Regions from separate parts of the Paenibacillus sp. FSL H7-0756 genome, predicted to be linked through region 2. Evidence: a T-box and tRNA genes for the amino acid it is inferred to sense, from the RefSeq annotation. Region 2 holds a T-box; the other holds one or more tRNA genes.
The links. A T-box is a leader RNA that pairs with one kind of tRNA and senses whether it is charged. The one in region 2 lies ahead of argS (arginine--tRNA ligase domain-containing protein), so its partner is inferred to be a tRNA-Arg.

Region 1 (10,482 bases), 170 kb from region 2:
TGACCGAAGGGCATTACCTTTATGATATCGTAGATACATTCAGCGATTTTAGCGCCTACAAGGTGCTGATTCTCCCGGATGAGGTATCTGTATGGCCTGAGCTGGCCGATGCCATAGAGAGCTTCACAGCTGGCGGCGGCAAGGTGCTGGCTACCGGACGCTCGGGATTGAATCTGGCCGGGGATGCCTTTGCCCTGGACCTGGGAATCAGCTGGCTTGGAGAGAACCCCTACCAGCCCGCGTATTTCAAGCCCTATTTCACTCCTGGTGCGCTATTGCCCGCTTCCTTTGTCATGTATGGCGAAGGCCAGCTAATTGAATTACAGGAAGGTCAAGGAGAGGCGCTCGGACATCTGGAGAACCCCTATTTTAACCGTGACGTCTTCACCTTCTGTTCCCACCAGCACACACCGGGCACCATGGAGAACAATGGTCCGGGGATGGCCGAGAGCAGGAGCGGAATCTATCTCGCCTGGAAGGTATTCAGCGAGTACGCCGAAGCCGGCTCTCTTATCCTGAAGGAGCTGGTGCTGCATGCACTGTCGCGGCTGCTGCCTGAGCCGTCACTGCGTACGGATCTGCCGGCCCGCGGCATAACGACCCTGCAGTATCAGCAGGCAGAGCAGCGTTATGTGAATCATCTGCTCTATGCCGCGCCTGCCCTGAAGGGCCGGATTGAAGTCATCGAGGACCTCGTGCCGCTCCATGATATTACCGTCAGCCTGCGGCTCCCGTCTCCCGGCCCCGTCCACCGGGTCTATCTGGCCCCCTCCATGGCAGAACTGCCGTTCACGTTCAGCCCGGATGGCGAGATTGCCTATACCCTTCCTTACCTGGAGAATCACCAGATGGTCGTGATTGAGCTGGTGTAGATTAGGTCCATTTATAGTAGAATAATAAGAACTATACCATTGCCTAGAATGAGAGGATGACCGGGATGCCTCAGTCCATTGTACACATTGCTCTAGTCGTTAAGGATTATGACGAAGCCATAGAATTTTATACCAACAAGCTGAATTTCACATTAGTTGAAGATCTTTATCAGCCCGAGCAGGATAAAAGATGGGTCGTAGTCTCCCCTCCCGGGTCAGCAGGCACCACCCTTCTGCTGGCCCGGGCGTCGAAGCCTGAACAGGAGCCCTTTATCGGCAATCAGGCAGGCGGACGGGTATTCCTTTTTCTGAACACCGATAACTTCTGGCGAGATTATCATGAAATGGTCTCCAGGGGGATTGAATTCGTCAGAGAACCCAAAGAAGAAGCATATGGAATCGTTGCGGTATTCAAGGATTTGTACGGCAACCTGTGGGACCTGCTGCAGATGAACGCAGACCACCCGATTTCCAAGCGGATACAATGATTGCACAGCAGGCCAACTCATTGAACTCCAAATGTATCTCGCAGATAATTATCAAGAATCTGAAGGGGCTCGTGTAACGCCTGGTTGGGAAACTTATGAGTTACTTTATAGCCTACTCTGGGTGGCACTGACACCGCCAGCTTCTGAAGAACAAATTCTCCTATCCCCATCATATGGACGCCAATCGAAGCGGGTACAATCGTCCATTGTCTGGCATTCGTCAAAAAAGTAGTGATGAGTCCCGCTGAGTCCAGATGTACACGGGACGGACACAGCGGGTCCCACCACTGGTCATGCCTGAATTGAAACTCCCGATTCCAATTGACCAGAACCTCATGCTCTGCCGCCAATTCTTCCATTTCTACCGTATCTCCAGCCTGCCGCCCTGGTACAGCCAAGCGCAACAGCACCATTTCTTCAGTGAAAAACGGTTGAACAGTAACGCTAGGCGACACAATTTCCCGTACCACAAACGCCACATCCATCTCACGCCGCTCAATACTGTCAAAAGCCTCCTGAGTATGCTGCGTACGAATTTGCAATCGGATGGACGGACTGTGCTGATTAAGCATTCTATATACCGGAGGCAAGACGAAGTGGCTTATACTTTCGGCAGCGCTTATGGCCAGACTTAACTGCGAACCATTCGCCTTTAAAATTTGAGTTTCCCTCCAGAGCGCCTCCCACCTTTCCGCAATACTAAAAAAGTTCTCCCCTTTTGGGGTCAGGCTGATTTTGGCTGCCCCTTTTCTCCGCTCCACCAACAGGCCGCCCATCCCTTGCTCTAATGTCTTTAAACGGTAGCTTACCGTTGCTTGTGACAGGTGCAGCAGATCGGCCGCTTTACTTATACTCCCAGTCCGTACGATAGCTAAAAACGCTTCTATCCCAGGAAAATACATCAAATACCTCCTCAATATATAGAAAATATTAATATAGTTCACAAAATATTTGCGTTTTACAACATTATTCTTTATGTCTAAAATTATCATTAACACAGACAAAGGGTCAAATAGTCCAGGTTATGAAAAGGTGGTTTAGCCATGAAGGTTCTCATCGTTGGTCATTTTAACGAAACTGCGCAATCAAAGATTTCCGGGTATTTTCCGCAAGACTGGAACGTTGTCATTGTCCCGCCCGGACAAGATATGCTGCATCACATTGAAGATTGCCAGGTTCTCATTCCTGAGCATATCAAAGTAGACTCTAGCCTGCTCGCCAGTGCCAAAAAATTAAAATTGGTACAGACGGGTGCAGGCTACGATAATGTCGATATCCCTGCCTGTACACAGCTCGGCATTTGGGTGGCCAATGCGGCAGGAGTAAATGCACAGGCCGTGGCCGAGCACGTAATGGCCCTAATGCTGGCTTATTATAAAAACATACCGTTTCTTGATCATTTCATGAAAACCCGGATGGATGAACATCAGTTGGAGTACACAGGGAGTGAACTAGAGGGCAAAACCATTGGGATTATCGGGCTGGGTGCTATCGGAAAAAAAGTGGCTGCGTTTTGCAGCGCTTTTGATATGAATGTGCTGGCTTATGCGAGAAAGACCGTAGTACAGGCTGATGGTTTGATGACAATGACGGATCTCGATAATCTTCTAAGCACATCGGACATCGTCAGTGTACATGTACCCTTGACTGAGCAGACCAAGCACCTGATCAACCAGACGGCACTTCAGAAAATGAAGAGTAGCGCTCTGTTCATCAACACGGCCCGCGGCGGGATTGTTAACCAGACAGATTTGATAGATGCCTTAAAAACCGGGGTTATTTCCGGCGCCTGCCTGGATGTGTATGAATCTGAACCGCTTCCCCTAGACAGTGAGCTCCGCACTCTAAGTAATGTGGTCCTTACTCCCCATACCGCAGGAATGCCTGACGGCCGGAAATTTCACAAAAAAAGATATGATTTCTTCATTAAGAATATACAACGTGTACAAAAAGGGGAAGAACCTGAAAGCAGGCTAAATCAGTTAGTATAGTTTCGGTGCAATAAAAATACAAAAAAAGCTTTATGACATTGTACAAAATACAATGTCATAAAGCTTTTTAATACCGGCGAGAGGACTCGAACCTCCACGGTTTCCCACTCGATTTTGAGTCGAGCGCGTCTGCCATTCCGCCACGCCGGCTTAATATTATGTATATCCACTATGGATAATTAAATTTTAGATGAAATACTCTCAATAAAATAATAATGGCGCGCCCTGAGAGATACGGATGCTACGCATCCGATTGCGAAGTTGTGCTATCGAAGCGTAGGCTCCAACGAACTCGTTCGAATCTGAAGGACACTTTGTTAAATCAGAGAAGTATTAATGGCGCGCCCTGAGAGATTCGAACTCCCGACCTTTTGATTCGTAGTCAAACGCTCTATCCAGCTGAGCTAAGGGCGCAAAATATGGAGCGGACGACGGGAATCGAACCCGCGACCCTCGCCTTGGCAAGGCGATGCTCTACCGCTGAGCCACGTCCGCACACGGTATGTATTCAACTGCTTCAATAAATCCAGGGACTTCTCATCCCTTGCACCAGTAAAATGGCGGAACCGACGGGATTCGAACCCGCGATCTCCTGCGTGACAGGCAGGCATGTTAGGCCAACTACACCACGGTTCCAAGATAAAAGGTTTTAGAGCCCCCGGAAAGTATTCGGAATATGCTACAGAGCATCTCTTCACTTTGTGGGGATTAATTGCGGGGGCAGGATTTGAACCTGCGGCCTTCGGGTTATGAGCCCGACGAGCTACCGGGCTGCTCCACCCCGCGTCAGTAATAAAATATTCTCTTCTGGCTTGCAAAGTCTGCATGGTGGAGGCTGAGGGGTTCGAACCCCCGACCCTCTGCTTGTAAGGCAGATGCTCTCCCAGCTGAGCTAAGCCTCCATCGAAGAAGCAACTTAATGATCATAACACATTTACATGAGATATACAACCATTATTTATTTCCGCTTTAGAGATTAAAGAAGTGAATGGTGACTCGTATGGGATTCGAACCCATGTTACCTCCGTGAAAGGGAGGTGTCTTAACCCCTTGACCAACGAGCCAGATCAACAAGCATTCTTTCGACAACAAAATATATTATATCAAATATATGAGAATAGTGCAACAAGAAACAACATTATTATTAAAAAACTAATGAGCCTCTAGTTCCACTTCAATGCTAACCTGAACAGACGATTCCCGCTCTCACTGTCCTAATCCTGTGTTTCTATCATAGCTATAATAACCTCAGCAACCTGTGAAATCGACTTATACTCCGTATCCACATGATGTTCGAAGACCTTGTTCTTAAGCCCTTTAAGACATCTCTGCATCTGTAGAGCAGCCCAGGAGTCTCTGCCATCTCCACGGCTCTTAAGTCTGTCAAGCAGGGTCTCAGGTGAAGCAAACAACGTAAAATGACGAACTTGCCGGCCCTCACTTCTTAGTCTACCCACTATCTCTATAAAATAATCCGGATCCACTAGAGTCATAGGTACAATAATCGTTCCTTCATACTCTGAGTCAATACATTTAAGCATCGAATAGGTAAACTCGCGCCACAGATAGTGTTTCTGGAAATCATCCTCTGCCATTTCAGCAGGAATATTGTCACGGATGTAATAGCCTGCATTCTCCGGATCGAATACATAAGAATCTGGAATTCTCCGGTGGAGTTCAGCCGCCGTCTGCGTCTTTCCCGAACCAAAGGTTCCATTCAGCCAAATAATCACACCCGCACCTCCTTCATATTCAGCTTACCCATAACAAAAAACCACCATTGATAATCAACAGTGGTCTTGTGTGCTTGGCAACGTCCTACTCTCCCAGGACCCTTCGGTCCAAGTACCATCGGCGCTGGAGGGCTTAACGGTCGTGTTCGGGATGGGTACGTGTGGAACCCCTCCGCTATCGCCACCAAACGGGCATTTGAGTATCAAATGCTATTATTCAGGTCTCAGCATCGCCAAATGCTGAAAACAAATCTTCTTTACCGAGCTACTTGAGCTCCATAAATTACAATTTGATTCCTGAAAACTGAATCCGAAACGAATCTGCGCGTTAGAATTTTTGGATAAGCCCTCGACCGATTAGTATTGGTCAGCTCCATGCATTGCTGCACTTCCACCTCCAACCTATCTACCTCGTCGTCTTCAAGGGGTCTTACATACTGGGAAATCTCATCTTGAGGGGGGCTTCACGCTTAGATGCTTTCAGCGCTTATCCCGTCCGTACGTAGCTACTCAGCCATGCTCCTGGCGGAACAACTGATGCACCAGCGGTACGTCCATCCCGGTCCTCTCGTACTAAGGACAGCTCCTCTCAAATTTCCTGCGCCCACGACAGATAGGGACCGAACTGTCTCACGACGTTCTGAACCCAGCTCGCGTACCGCTTTAATGGGCGAACAGCCCAACCCTTGGGACCTACTTCAGCCCCAGGATGCGATGAGCCGACATCGAGGTGCCAAACCTCCCCGTCGATGTGGACTCTTGGGGGAGATAAGCCTGTTATCCCCAGGGTAGCTTTTATCCGTTGAGCGATGGCCCTTCCATGCGGTACCACCGGATCACTAAGTCCGACTTTCGTCCCTGCTCGACTTGTAGGTCTCGCAGTCAAGCTCCCTTATGCCTTTGCACTCTGCGAATGATTTCCAACCATTCTGAGGGAACCTTTGAACGCCTCCGTTACTCTTTAGGAGGCGACCGCCCCAGTCAAACTGCCCGCCTGACACGGTCCCCGTACCCGATAAGGGCACCAGGTTAGAACCTAGATACGATCAGGGTGGTATCCCAACGGCGCCTCCGCAGAAGCTTGCGCTCCTGCCTCCACGGCTCCCACCTATCCTGTACAGATCGTACCCAAATTCAATATCAAGCTGCAGTAAAGCTCCATGGGGTCTTTCCGTCTTGTCGCGGGTAACCTGCATCTTCACAGGTATTAAAATTTCACCGGATCTCTCGTTGAGACAGCGCCCAAGTCGTTACGCCATTCGTGCGGGTCAGAATTTACCTGACAAGGAATTTCGCTACCTTAGGACCGTTATAGTTACGGCCGCCGTTTACTGGGGCTTCGGTTCACAGCTTCGGGTTTAACCCCTAACCGCTCCCCTTAACCTTCCAGCACCGGGCAGGCGTCAGCCCGTATACTTCGCCTTACGGCTTCGCACAGACCTGTGTTTTTGCTAAACAGTCGCTTGGGCCTTTTCACTGCGGCCCCCTCGGGCTATTCACCCTACCGAGGCACCCCTTCTCCCGAAGTTACGGGGTCATTTTGCCGAGTTCCTTAACGAGAGTTCTTCCGCGCGCCTTAGAATTCTCTTCTCGCCTACCTGTGTCGGTTTGCGGTACGGGCACCTTCTCCTGACTAGAGGCTTTTCTTGGCAGTGTGAGATCATGACCTTCGCTACTGTAATTTTCGCTCCCCATCACAGCCCAGCCTTACGGTGTGCGGATTTGCCTACACACCAGCCTCACTGCTTAGACGGACATCCATCAGTCCGCGTCACTACCCTCCTGCGTCACCCCATCGCTCATAGCGGATTACGGTGGTACAGTAATTTCAAACTGTTGTCCTTCGACTACGCCTTTCGGCCTCGCCTTAGGTCCCGACTTACCCTGAGCGGACGAGCCTTCCTCAGGAAACCTTGGGCTTTCGGCGGATCAGATTCTCACTGATCTTTTCGTTACTCATACCGGCATTCTCACTTGTATGCTGTCCAGCGCTCCTTACGGTACACCTTCAACCCACATACAACGCTCCCCTACCCCAGATACATACGTATCTAGCCATAGCTTCGGTGGTGTGTTTAGCCCCGTTACATTTTCGGCGCAGAGTCACTCGACCAGTGAGCTATTACGCACTCTTTCAATGGTGGCTGCTTCTAAGCCAACATCCTGGTTGTCTGTGCAACTCCACATCCTTTCCCACTTAACACACACTTGGGGACCTTAGCTGATGGTCTGGGCTGTTTCCCTTTTGACAATGGATCTTAGCACTCACTGTCTGACTCCCGGCAAGAAGTAAATGGCATTCGGAGTTTGACTGAGCTTGGTAACCCTTGCGGGCCCCGCACCCAATCAGTGCTCTACCTCCACCACTCCATTCACCGAGGCTAGCCCTAAAGCTATTTCGGGGAGAACCAGCTATCTCCGAGTTCGATTGGAATTTCTCCGCTACCCCCACCTCATCCCCGCATTTTTCAACATGCGTGGGTTCGGGCCTCCAGTGCGTGTTACCGCACCTTCACCCTGGACAGGGGTAGATCACACGGTTTCGGGTCTACGTCCACATACTCATTCGCCCTATTCAGACTCGCTTTCGCTGCGGCTCCGGCTTCTCACCTTAACCTTGCATGTTAAACGTAACTCGCCGGTTCATTCTACAAAAGGCACGCCATCACCCATAGACAGGGCTCTGACTTTTTGTAAGCACACGGTTTCAGGTTCTATTTCACTCCCCTTCCGGGGTGCTTTTCACCTTTCCCTCACGGTACTGTTTCACTATCGGTCGCCAGGTAGTATTTAGCCTTAGCAGATGGTCCTGCTGGATTCATACGGGGTTTCACGTGCCCCGCACTACTCGGGATCCGTCTCGGAGAGAATACCATTTCGGCTACAGGGCTTTTACCTCTATCGCGGGCCTTTCCAGACCTCTTCGCCTACCATATTCCTTTGTAACTCCATGTGAGACGTCCCACAACCCCAAGAGGCAAGCCTCTTGGTTTAGGCTGTTCCGCGTTCGCTCGCCGCTACTGACGGAATCACTATTGTTTTCTCTTCCTCAGGGTACTTAGATGTTTCAGTTCCCCTGGTCTGCCTCTGCGTATCCTATGTATTCAGATACGAGTAACTGCGAATTACCACAGCTGGGTTTCCCCATTCGGACACCCCCGGATCAAAGCTTGCTTACAGCTCCCCGAGGCAGTTTCGTTGTTCGCCACGTCCTTCGTCGGCTCCTGGCGCCTAGGCATCCTCCGTGTGCTCTTAGTAGCTTAACCTCGATTTTTCCGTCAGGAAACTATCGGACAATGAATTTCTTCAACGTCTGTATTTCCATCAAGATCATCGTAGCATCGCCATTAATTCAAAACTTGTTTACACAAGTTCAGCTTAAAGGAATGTTCTAAAACGCAAATTCGTTTCGGTATCCAGTTTTCAAGGATCAAAGGTAAAGATGAGAGCTTAAACTCTCAAAACTGACCAACGAGTGAGTAACAGGCCTAAACCTGATTGGTTTGGAAGTTAAACTTCCGATTTGAATGTCTTCATTGCAGAAGACGATTCTCCATAGAAAGGAGGTGATCCAGCCGCACCTTCCGATACGGCTACCTTGTTACGACTTCACCCCAATCATCTACCCCACCTTCGGCGGCTGGCTCCCTTGCGGGTTACCCCACCGACTTCGGGTGTTGTAAACTCTCGTGGTGTGACGGGCGGTGTGTACAAGACCCGGGAACGTATTCACCGCGGCATGCTGATCCGCGATTACTAGCAATTCCGACTTCATGCAGGCGAGTTGCAGCCTGCAATCCGAACTGAGACCGGCTTTGCTGGGATTGGCTCCACCTCGCGGCTTCGCTTCCCGTTGTACCGGCCATTGTAGTACGTGTGTAGCCCAGGTCATAAGGGGCATGATGATTTGACGTCATCCCCACCTTCCTCCGGTTTGTCACCGGCAGTCACTCTAGAGTGCCCAGCCTTACCTGCTGGCAACTAAAGTCAAGGGTTGCGCTCGTTGCGGGACTTAACCCAACATCTCACGACACGAGCTGACGACAACCATGCACCACCTGTCTCAACTTTCCCCGAAGGGCACCTGATGCATCTCTGCTTCGTTAGTTGGATGTCAAGACCTGGTAAGGTTCTTCGCGTTGCTTCGAATTAAACCACATACTCCACTGCTTGTGCGGGTCCCCGTCAATTCCTTTGAGTTTCAGTCTTGCGACCGTACTCCCCAGGCGGAGTGCTTACTGTGTTAACTTCGGCACCAAGGGTATCGAAACCCCTAACACCTAGCACTCATCGTTTACGGCGTGGACTACCAGGGTATCTAATCCTGTTTGCTCCCCACGCTTTCGCGCCTCAGCGTCAGTTACAGCCCAGAAAGTCGCCTTCGCCACTGGTGTTCCTCCACATATCTACGCATTTCACCGCTACACGTGGAATTCCACTTTCCTCTTCTGTACTCAAGTCACCCAGTTTCCAGTGCGACCTCAGGTTGAGCCCAAGGTTTAAACACCAGACTTAAATAACCGCCTGCGCGCGCTTTACGCCCAATAATTCCGGACAACGCTTGCCCCCTACGTATTACCGCGGCTGCTGGCACGTAGTTAGCCGGGGCTTTCTTCTCAGGTACCGTCACTCCGGTAGCAGTTACTCTACCGGACGTTCTTCCCTGGCAACAGAGCTTTACGATCCGAAAACCTTCATCACTCACGCGGCGTTGCTCCGTCAGGCTTGCGCCCATTGCGGAAGATTCCCTACTGCTGCCTCCCGTAGGAGTCTGGGCCGTGTCTCAGTCCCAGTGTGGCCGTTCACCCTCTCAGGTCGGCTACGCATCGTCGCCTTGGTGGGCCGTTACCCCACCAACTAGCTAATGCGCCGCAGGCCCATCCCCAAGCAGCAGATTGCTCCGCCTTTCATTCTCTCCTCAGGAGAAGAAAGAAATTATCCGGTATTAGCTACCGTTTCCGGTAGTTATCCCAGGCTTGAGGGCAGGTTGCCTACGTGTTACTCACCCGTCCGCCGCTAAGTTTGAAAGGAAGCAAGCTTCCTTTCAAACTCCGCTCGACTTGCATGTATTAGGCACGCCGCCAGCGTTCGTCCTGAGCCAGGATCAAACTCTCCAAATTGGTATTTAGAAAGAGCGATTGCTCATTTTGAAACATCTGACGAGAATTTACATTCTCATTTTTGGATCTCACCGAAGTGATTTCCGATACTCACTCGTTGTTCAGTTTTCAAAGATCAAGCTCGTTGTTAGCGCCGCTTACCGCGTCACCAGCAACTTTTATAATATAACACGTTCATCTTCTGAATGCAACACTTTTTTTGATGAAGCGAAATCTGTATTCAGCAGAGCAACATGTCCAATCTTCTTGCAAGGCACCCGCCTTGCGACTGGATATAT
Region 2 (10,482 bases):
CACTATTGTCTACATCCGCTCCGGCTTAGGCAGACCGAGTACGTCGAGCGCTTCGCCCAGCGTATAGGTGAAGCTGCGGGTTAGCCACAGGCGGAAGGTGATGCTGGCTTCCCCGCCTTTGAGAATCGGACAAGCCGAGTAGAAGTTACTGAACAACGAGGCCAGGGAATAAGCATAGTTACAAATCGTATTCGGCGTAAGCTCCCGGCTTGCTGTATAGAGTGTGTCTTGCCACAAGCTGAGCTGTCTCAGCAAGGCAAGCTCAGCCGCTTCGAGCTGCGCCGGGAACAGCGGCACCCCGCCAGCACCGAACTTGCCCACGCCCGACCCGCCAACGTCAGACTCACTATCGCCAGCCCCGCCAGCGCCGAACTCACCCACGCCAACCGCGCCCACGCCAGACTCGCTAACGCCAACCGCACCCACGCCAGACTTGCTAACGCCAGCCGCGCCCACGCCAGACTCGCTAACGCCAACCGCGCCCACGCCAGACTTGCTAACGCCAGCCGCGCCCACGCCAGACTCGCTAACGCCAGCCGCACCCACGCCAGACTCACTATCGCCAGCCGCGCCCACGCCGGACCCGCTAGCGCCAGCCGCGTTCACGCTGCTCACATCACCCGCCGCCGCGGCCTTACTAAGCACGCGCTGCGCCCGGGCGTAGGCGTACATCAGGTAGACGCCGGTGTTGCCGGAGATTTCCATCGCCTGCTTGAAGTCGAACACAATCTCGGTGCCCAGATTGAAGCGCAGCAGGTAGTAACGGATGGCAGCGGTGGCGATGAGCCGGCTGGACAGGCCGTTTTTGTCCGAACGGGTGGATTCAATCATGTCTTCCATGAGCCGGACCAGCTCGGTCACCTTAATGCCGATTCCCTGACGCCCGGACATGGCGTAGGAGCTTTTGCCGCTGGAGGTATCAATGCCCAGACCGGCCGCAGAAGCGGGACTCAGCGAGACCACCCCATAGCTGACATGATGAAGCGCGTCTGCCTGCGCACCGAATCCCAGTGCCTTGAGCGCCTGCTTGACCATCAGCTGCGGATATTCCTGCCGGTAATCGATGACGTTCACGACCTGGTCCGCCCGTCCAAAAGGCAGAGCCTGTCCCCTCAAGCCGGTCGTCCACAGCCCGCTCTGAAATTCGCTGTAGCTGAAATCCTTCTCCAGCAGTCCGAACTTCCACAGATGATAGGCGATATCCTTGGCGGTATAGGTCAAAATTCCGTTCGAGCGCACCAGCACCTTATCCTTCTGATGCTCCTCCTGTGTGTCCGGTGCGTCGTCTTCAGCGGGTTGCTTCAAAATCCAGCAGCCTGCCAGCTTGCCTTCGGTCTCCTGCACGAAGATCTCCGTCTGCGACAGCAGCTCAAACGCCGAGGCCCAGAAGCCCTCCTTCAAAATACTGCTCTCCCACACCAGCAGATCGTAGTCAATGCCGAACCCCCGCATCTCCTCCACATGCTCTTTCACGATCTGCCCGGCGACGAGGTTGCCAATCCAGGCAGTATTACCATGGCCTTCCTCCAGCGCATGAAGGATCTCGGTCCGCTTCTGCACCATCTCCGGCTGCTGCGCGTACGTTTTGTTAATCTCGGCATAGATGTCCCAGCAGTAATCTCCGAACCTTACATGCTCTCCCGCCAGCGGAACATTCAGCAGACCGGCTACGGTATCTGCCAGCTGATTGCCAAGATCATCGACATAGTTGTGCACCTCAACGGTATGGCCGGTCGCCCGCAGTACTCTCACCAGCGCGTCCCCGATACAGGAGTTTCTCAAGTGGCCGATGTGAAGACTTTTATTCGGATTGACGGAAGTATGCTCGACGATCACCTTCGACCCGCCAGCATGCTGAGGAAGCGTGAAATTCCCCTTCGCCCGTGCCCAGGCCTGCCAATCCAGATACATATTAATGAACCCCGGACCGGCAACCTCCGTTCTCAGCACCAGTCCGTGAACAGAGCCCGATGCTTCGAGCTCGGCGACGATTAGCCCGGCGATAACCAGTGGAGCTTTGCGCAAGGGGCGGGCCAGCTGCATGGCGATATTGCTGGAATAATCCCCGTGGTCAGCACTCGCTGGCTGCTCCAGGGCAACATTTACTTCTGCAATGGCGGGCACGCCCAGGGTTAACGCGATTGTATGAACAGACTGCTTCAGACTTTCTTGGATAAGCTCACTTAACATTGGCATGAATAACAACCTCCTGAATAAAATAACGACAAAAAAGCCTTCATCTCCTAAGAGACGAGGCTTGTGCGCTCGCGGTACCACTCTCGTTGCTAAAGCCTTACGGCTCAGCCACCTTACAGGTTAACGGTCCTCGGCCGGGGCTTCCTACTACAAGGTTCAGAAGTCCATCTCACGGGTGCGCTTCATGGTTCTAATCTGTACCGGCTTTCACTTTCCCGGCTCGCTGGGGACTAGATATAAGACCATTACTCTCCCGGTCATCGATTGAATATGGATTTGTATCAGTATAGCGAATTTCTGGGAGAAAGCAAGAGCGGATTACCGTGCAGCAGAAGCCCAACCGTTAAGAATCACACGTCACTAGGCGCCCCTGTCAGGTTCTTGATGTCCGTTGAACCATAAATCAGCAGCATAATTACAATGACCAGCAGGAGCCCGCCGGCAAATCCTTCTCCGTCAAAACTGTCCATCGCCCCGTCCCTCACTTTCACTTCCGGATGTGTTCAGGTGTTTTCGGCTTTCTTTTTCAAAGCGGTCATGATCTCGTTCAGCGTCAGGCTGCTGTTGTCATCGAGGAAGCTGACCAGCTTATCGACATTGTCACTACTTAGCTCGCTTAAGGTTTTATATTTGCCTACCAGACTGACGAACAGCGACGCGTCCGTGTACATCTGGATAGAGTCTACTTTCAGCTTGCCGGTCAATAGAAGTGCAGCTACGGCGAATTCAAGCCCTTTAGGAGTCTGGGTTTTGGAGCTGGACGGTGTTTTTTTGGCGGCGGGCTTCTTTCCTTTTCCTGGAGGGGGCATGGGAGTCCCTTCTTCCGTTCGGCGTTCGTATGCGTAAAAGCGCAGCGCATGGGCGGTCTTTCCTTATTCAAGGATATGCGTGCCTGCAGTCATTGGTGAATAGGCTCAGGCCTGTGTCCACACCGTTACAGGAAAGTCCGAATATGAATATATCGTACTTTGACACTAGAACTTCAAGGGAGGACGAGACAGGATGGCGATTTTGTCAACAGGACCGATAGAGAACAATGCCGTTTCGGGAGTCAGACCTACGCAGACGGTGACGGTAAGAATTGTCAAGCGGAGTGCCCCAGGGAGCGCCTCTATTAGTATTCAGGGATACGTGCTGGGTGCTACCAGAACGCTGTATGTCAGTGAGGTAATTGATGTTGCTCCAAATCAGGTGGTAACCCGGAATTTTTTTGCCGATCTGAATGCCTATGAATTTGTGTTCATCACTGGAGAAGTAGACGAAGATGAGATTGGAATATCCGTGTGGGGCAAGACATCAACCGGCCAGCTGGTGAATGCACACCGTGTAGTGACGCATGAGAAATTAAGTTCAGACGTATAGAGTGGCAGGGTAATAAATTGGACTTCCCGGATGTAAAATGAAACAGGGACCTTAGAGTGCTACTCGCTCAGAAGGTCCCTGTTTTGAATTGGGGTTATACCAAATCGCAAACCTCGGCGGGCATCCAGTGCCCTCCCTTAGAATATACCGGACTTGCCGGATGCTTCCCAACCAGGTTCCGCTTCAGGACCTTGTCCCGTCTTCAACGCACGCAGTTTCCTGGTAAATGTATTCTGTGCAATAGAAACTGCACTTTTGGGCGCAAAAAACCATTCTACTGCATTTCATACATTTGATTTTTGAATTTCTGCTTCAAAACAGCAGATACGTAAGAATTTAGTGTACAAAGTGCAGCAGATCCGATTTCTCAGCCAATATGGCCTTATTCTAGTGTACAAAGTACAGCAGAACAGCAGAACAGCAGAACAGCAGAAAATCTCCCAGGCCTGGGGCTGGCATTATCGCAGATGCCTCAGATGGAGAGGATCTCGCGGATGTCCTGCTCGCTCAGGCTCGACAACGCCTCCTGCCCCGGCTGGATCACCTCGTCAATCAGGTTTTTCTTCTTCTGCTGCAGCTCGTACATCTTATCCTCCACGGTACCCTGGGCTACCAGGCGGATAACCTGAACGATTTTTTTCTGCCCGATCCGGTGGGCGCGGTCGGCGGCCTGCTGCTCGACAGCAGGATTCCACCACAGGTCGTAAAGAATGACCGTATCGGCACCGGTCAGGTTGAGGCCGGTGCCGCCAGCCTTCAGCGAGATCAGGAACAGCTCGCGCTCGCCTTCATTGAAACGGGCGCATAGCTCAACCCGCTGGGAGGCAGGAGTCTGTCCGTCCAGATAGAAATGAGGAATCCCAAGCAGCGCCAGCTCGCGCCCTATCATACCGAGCATCTGTGTGAACTGCGAGAAGATCAGCATCCGTTTGCCGGAGCTGCGGCACTCATCGATAATCTCCAGCAGCTGCTCGAATTTGCCGGAGCCTCCGGTATATCCGTCTACGAACAGGGCCGGATGGCAGCATAGCTGGCGCAGCCGGGTCAGTCCGGCCAGCACCTTGATCCGGCCATTACCGAAGCTGTCGCTGTCCAGATGCTTGAGCGCCTCTTTGCGCAGGCGGGCCAGATAGGCGACATAGAGCCGTTTCTGCTCCGGCAGCAGCTCAGAGGCCTGGAGGGACTCGATTTTGTCCGGCAGCTCCTTCAGCACATCGCTCTTCAGGCGGCGCAGCAGGAAGGGGCGGGCGCGCCTGGCGACCGTCTCCCGGGGAAGGTCATGGAAGGCCTTCTTCCCGGGGAACAAGCCGGGGAAGACGACGCTGAAGATCGACCACAGGTCCTCCAGCGCGTTCTCCACCGGTGTTCCGGTCAGCGCAAAGCGGTAGCGGGCCTGAAGCAGTCTGACCGCCTGCGAAGTCATAGTCTCATGATTCTTAATCATCTGCGCTTCATCCAGAATGAGCGTATGGAACGACCGCTTGGCATACTCATCTACATCTCTGCGCAGCAGCGGGTACGAGGTGATAATGACATCATGCCCGGCCGTGTTCCGCAGGGCCCGGCTGCGCTCACCGGCGTTGCCGTCGGCAATGACCGCCTGCAGCTCCGGCGCGAAGCGCTTCAGCTCGTTAAGCCAGTTATAGAGCAGGGAGGCCGGTGCCACAATAAGGGCAGGCACACCGCTCTGCCGGATGTCTTCCCGCATCGAGAGCAGGAAGGTGATGCTCTGCAGTGTTTTGCCAAGGCCCATATCGTCCGCCAGAATTCCGCCGAAGCGGTAATGGGCCAGCGTCCTCATCCACTGGAAGCCGTATTGCTGGTAGTCCCGCAGCACAGGAGCAAGACTCTCCGGCAGCGGGAAGTCCAGATTCTCGGGACTCGCCATATTGGCCAGCAGCCTCCGGAAGGAGCGGCCGGTCTCGATGGTCTGACCCTGGAAGGTGCCTGCATGGAGATGGAGAGCGCGGACCAGCGGCAGGGAGAACTCCGTACTCCGGATATCCACGCTGCGGACGCCGAGCTCGTTCATCAGCGCGATAATTTCCTGAAACTCTGCGGTGTCCAGCGGGAGCAGGGCTCCGTCCTTGAGCCGGTGATATTTCCGCTTTTCCTGGAGGGACTTAAGGACCTGGGTAATGTCCTTCTCCGTGATGCCCTCCATGGCGAACTTGAAGTCCAGCCAGTCAGTCTTCTCGTTCCAGCTCAGGCTGACCTTGGGCGCTGCATGCTCCGTAAGCACCCGATCCTTGACCGCAGTGGTCGCATAGACCTGAAGCAGCGGCTCCAGCAGCGGGATGGTATGATGCAGGAAGTCGAATTCCCCGTCCTCGTCACGCATGATATATCCGCTCTCCGTCCGCGAGAAGGACTCATGGGCCATCAGGTCCAGAATCCGCCGCTCGGCTTCTCCGTCCCGCATCAGAATGACCTCGCTGCTCCGCTCATGCGCCTTCTCTTCCAGCGGATTGATGACAATCCCGCCATACTGGAATTCAAGCCCGGCGAGCAGCCGGTCCCTTACCCGGTCCAGATAGAGTCTCGCGTGAAGCTGGGTCTGGACAATCCGGTCCGCAATGGTGTCGGCAATGCTCACCCTGCCCAGCTTCTTCAGCCCGGGAATGACGGTTTCCATGAAGGGCTCCATCTGCTCAGGCGCAATCGCCAGGCTATCCCGCCGGCTGCCGCTGAGCATCCGCTTCAGCTCGGAGAGCCGCCCGCATTCCTGCGCCGGAAGCTTCAGCAGCCTGCCCTCGGTCAAGACCATCCCGTAGCTCTCCAGAATCGTAAGCTGCTCAAGTCCCCGGACATCCAGCCGGTAGCCGTCCTCCTGTGCCTGGTCGAACTGGAAGCTGAGCGGCAGCAGCTCCTCCGAGAGGGACAAGCGTTCCATCAGAAGCTGTCCATGCTGAAGGCGAACGGCAGGCGCTGCTTCTAGCAGGGGATACAGACTTTCCCAGAAAAAAGGGGCAACCGGCAGCAGCCGGTCATTCCCGGTAGGGTTAGTGCGGGAACCATACGGGCTGGTGAGACTATTGTAGACCTTCTCATTGAGCATGATCTCAATCAGCTTCTGCAGGACCTCATTATCCTCCTTGGAGAAGCTGTGCAGGGCAGGATCATAGCTGAAATGCGCCGTGAATTCAAAAGGCTCACCCCGGTGCACCTGCTCCAAAAAAGGTCTGATCTTCTGCACGATATAAAGGCGCTTAGGACCAAGCTTCACTTCCATCCCAAGCATGGTACTGCCGTAGCTGAAGTTGAAGGGCCGGCAGATGAACTCGACCTGGAGCGGTGTCCGCAGATCGATGTACATGCCCGCACCGCTTGGCCGCTGCCGTCCTCCGGTGAATATCCCGAGCATGCTGCTCACCAGCTGCCGGTCTCCGCTGCGCTCCCTGGGCTCCGCCCCGGAGGGGCCGGAGCTGCCTTGTGCCAGCAGCAAACTGCCGTCCCTTGCGGGGTAAGCCTCCTCCGCATCTGCCTGCCTATCTTCAGCCTGTTCAACTCCGGCCGCCCGGCTGCGGTAGAGGACCGCCACCAGCGCAGCTGCAATATGCTTGCAGAAGGGTCCGCCGCGGTAGTAAGCCGGGCAGGTGCATTCCCCCTGCACATCCCCGTCACTGTCGATAATCAGCGCAATCTCATGGCTGTCCAGCCCATGAACCTCAGCGCGGTATTTGGAATATTCCTCTTCCTCATTATGCTCCGTGTAGACTAGGTCCACCTTATGGGCATGATAATAAGCCGTTCCCTGATCAAAAGCGGCATTGCCGCACAGCAGCTTGATTACCCGTTCCGGCACCTGATAACCCACCTATACTCACTTCCTTTTATTGCTTCTGTCTAAGCCGCCCCTTCGGGGAATACCGTACTTAAAGATTATTTGTTCCCGCCGATCCCGTGCAGAATGAAGCTTATAGTCTGTTCAATCTCAGCCTCATCATTCCAGTCCTGCTCCGGCATCAGCACCAGCCGCGTCAGCAGGTATCCGATAATCGCCGAGATCGTGAAGCGGATAATTGCAGGTGTGGGCGCATCAATCACTTCACCTTCCGCTTTGAAGTGCTCAGTAATTGCAGTGACGCGGGCCAGGACCTGCTCGAAGATATTCTCGGTCAGCTGCTCCTTCAGCGCAGGCTGAAAGGGGATCTCCTGAATGAGAATTTTGACGATTTTCAGATTCCTGCGGACGAACTCCAGCCGGTTCACCATGAAGGCCTTAAGGAAATCCTCATAGCTCCCGAACGGCACATCCAGCACACCGCTGAAGTTGCGCAGCACGAACGGGGCGATCATCCGGCTCATGGTGGGGACCATGATGGCGAGCAGCAGATCTTTTTTGGTCCGGTAATAACGGAAGATCGTGCCTTCGGCCACGCCCGCCTTCTGGGCGATCTCACTGGTGGCAGCCGCCGAGAAGCCCTTCTCTGCAAAAACATCTATCGCCGCCCGCAGAATGGACAGCTGCTTGGGTGTGACCTGCTCCTTCTCGCTGAGATCCAGCAACTCCTGAACCCACTGGTCTTGCTCCAGCTGCTCCTGATCGGCAGCAGGGTTATTCTCCATCAATAGAACCTCCAGACTCTTGCAGTTCCTCCTAGTGTACCATAGCCCGTTCACCCTTCACATTCTGCGGTGCTTGCGCAGAGCCAGCACATTCAGCAGCATGAACAGCAGGGAGAAGCCGATCAGCATGAACACATCCCCGGCGATATCGCTCCAGCCTCTGCCGCGTACCATGATATCCATCAGTGCCTGTGAACCGTAGTACATCGGAGTGGCGAGTCCAATGCGCTGGAGCCAGAGGGGAAGGGTATCCAGCGGAAATAATCCGCTCAGGAAGATCTGCGGCACAATGACCAGGGGGATGAACTGGATCATCTGCAGTTCATTGGCAGCGAATGCCGAGAGCAGGGTGCCGAGGGTCAGCGCCGACATCGACAGCAGCAGCGTCATCAGCAGCACGTAGCCGAAGCTGCCTGTCATCATAATCCCCAGCACCTGGATCGAGAACCAGGAGATCAGCAGGGCCTGGAAGACGGTGAAGATGCCGAAGCCGCAGACATATCCGGTGACGATCTCCCAGCGCTTCAGCGGGGTGGAGAGCAGACGCTCCAGCGTGCCCGTGGTCCGTTCGCGCAGGAAGGAGACCCCGGCAATCAGGAAGACAAAGAAGAACACGAACACCCCGATCATAATCGGGCCGAAGCGGTCAATCGTCTTCATATCCTCCGCGCCGTAGAGATAGCTGATCTGCGGCTGGAGCTGCCCGCCGCCCGGCGCTTGCGGCCGGAGGCTCTGCGCAGCTTCCTGGAGCGCCATGATCACAGCGCGGTTAGCCGCCGGATTGCTGCCTTCAAGGACAACAGCGGGTACGTCCCCCTTCATTGTAAGGAGAGCATCAATGTCTCCCGCCTTCAGGGCGGCCTGACCTGTTGATTCATCGGCATAGCCGGTAACCTCAGCCTGCTGGGCTTCCAGCGCTGAACTGAACACTGCTGCGCCACCGGAGACACCGATCTTAGGCTCATAGGCATCGCTGCCGAACACCAGGCTCATCAGACTAAGCACCAGTAGGGGAGCGATGAACATCAGTGCCATGGTTCTCCGGTCATGGATGAACTGCTGCAGAATTCTCAGGGTAATGGCCCGGATTCTCATCGGCGTGCACCTCCATAATAGAGAAAGGCTTCCTCAATGCTGGCGCTGCCGGTAGCCTGAAGCAGTCCAGCCGGAGTATCGGCCGCCAGCAGCACGCCGTCCCGGATCATTGCCAGCCGGTCACATTTCTCCGCCTCATCCATCACATGCGTGGTCAGGACAATCGTTGTTCCCTTACGGTTCAGCGCCTTCAGTTCCTTCCAGATGGACTGGCGCAGCACCGGATCGATGCCGACAGTCGGTTCATCCAGCAGCAGCAGCGGCGGCTCGTGCAGCAGGGCGATCGCCAGGGACAGACGGCGCTTCATGCCGCCGGAATATTGATCCACCCGTCTACGCAGATGCTCCTGCAGGTTCACCAGCTCCATCACATCCCCGATCCGCCGTGTGCGGTTACCGCCCTTCAGTCCGTAGAGCGCAGCAAAGAACTCCAGATTCTCCTTGGCGCTAAGCTCGGTATACAAGGCATCCGACTGGGCCATATATCCGATGTGCTGGAGCATGGCAAGCTTCGGCATCCGCACCCCGAGCACGGTGACCTCACCGGAGGTTACCTCGTCTATACCCGTAAGCAGCTTGACCAGCGTGGTTTTGCCGGAGCCGGATGGACCCAGAATCCCGAAGGTCTCTGCCTGATTCACCTGAAGCGTAATATCCTTCAACACTGTTTTATTGCCAAAAGCCCGGTTCACACGAGTAACCGCAATGACTGGCTTCCCCTCATCCATAGTAATCTCCTCCGTTTTTCCTCATAATGAGTGAGTGCTCACTCATTATACTAATGATTCCTTGCTCCAAAGTAAATAAAATTATAAGGATTATCCGTTACTTCCACTCCAGATCCGGGTAATAAAAGGGACATCCTATGTGAACCGGCATCCTGAGACCCAATTCACTAAAGGCGGTGAAATTATGGCAGGACATAAGCTGCTCCTTCCTCTAGGCGTGCTGCTGGCAGCGGCTGGACTTAGCGGCTGCGGCGGTGCAGACCATTCAGCTGGTGGCGGACGGTTTCATACCTTGGCGGACGAGAAGACGGAGGCAAAACAATATCTGCCGGAGGATCTGCCGATTCCTGAAGGGGCAGGTATTACTTTTACCCAAGGTGAACAGTCAGAGGGGAAGAAATCTTCGATGCTGATCTATCAGACGAAGGAGAGTATGGCCGCTCTTGGAACTACATATCAGAAGTATGTACGAGAGAAGGAGCTGGAACGCGGGACAGAGATTATGGACAGCCGCAACCTGCTGATTAACGGC

Region 1: it encodes a tRNA-Arg, which carries the amino acid that the T-box ahead of argS (arginine--tRNA ligase domain-containing protein) is inferred to sense. The anticodon was not compared.

The regions. Positions count from the first base shown of each region.
Region 1 covers NZ_JBBOVT010000001.1:2,531,214-2,541,695, reverse strand. The annotation lists gene NST04_RS11290 (alpha-amylase family protein) at 1-872, shown strand, start outside; gene NST04_RS11285 (VOC family protein) at 938-1,360, shown strand; gene NST04_RS11280 (LysR family transcriptional regulator) at 1,378-2,352, opposite strand; gene NST04_RS11275 (NAD(P)-dependent oxidoreductase) at 2,404-3,351, shown strand; tRNA gene NST04_RS11270 (tRNA-Leu) at 3,423-3,501, opposite strand; tRNA gene NST04_RS11265 (tRNA-Arg) at 3,689-3,765, opposite strand; tRNA gene NST04_RS11260 (tRNA-Gly) at 3,772-3,846, opposite strand; tRNA gene NST04_RS11255 (tRNA-Asp) at 3,910-3,987, opposite strand; tRNA gene NST04_RS11250 (tRNA-Met) at 4,064-4,137, opposite strand; tRNA gene NST04_RS11245 (tRNA-Val) at 4,178-4,253, opposite strand; tRNA gene NST04_RS11240 (tRNA-Glu) at 4,341-4,415, opposite strand; gene NST04_RS11235 (AAA family ATPase) at 4,566-5,084, opposite strand; rRNA gene rrf (5S ribosomal RNA) at 5,157-5,273, opposite strand; rRNA gene NST04_RS11225 (23S ribosomal RNA) at 5,422-8,350, opposite strand; rRNA gene NST04_RS11220 (16S ribosomal RNA) at 8,644-10,204, opposite strand.
Region 2 covers NZ_JBBOVT010000001.1:2,361,937-2,372,418, forward strand. The annotation lists gene argS (arginine--tRNA ligase domain-containing protein) at 10-2,190, opposite strand; T-box leader at 2,244-2,466, opposite strand; gene NST04_RS10515 (hypothetical protein) at 2,700-3,005, opposite strand; gene NST04_RS10520 (hypothetical protein) at 3,199-3,558, shown strand; gene NST04_RS10525 (DEAD/DEAH box helicase) at 4,031-7,363, opposite strand; gene NST04_RS10530 (TetR/AcrR family transcriptional regulator) at 7,441-8,127, opposite strand; gene NST04_RS10535 (ABC transporter permease) at 8,185-9,222, opposite strand; gene NST04_RS10540 (ABC transporter ATP-binding protein) at 9,219-9,950, opposite strand; gene NST04_RS10545 (hypothetical protein) at 10,135-10,482, shown strand, end outside.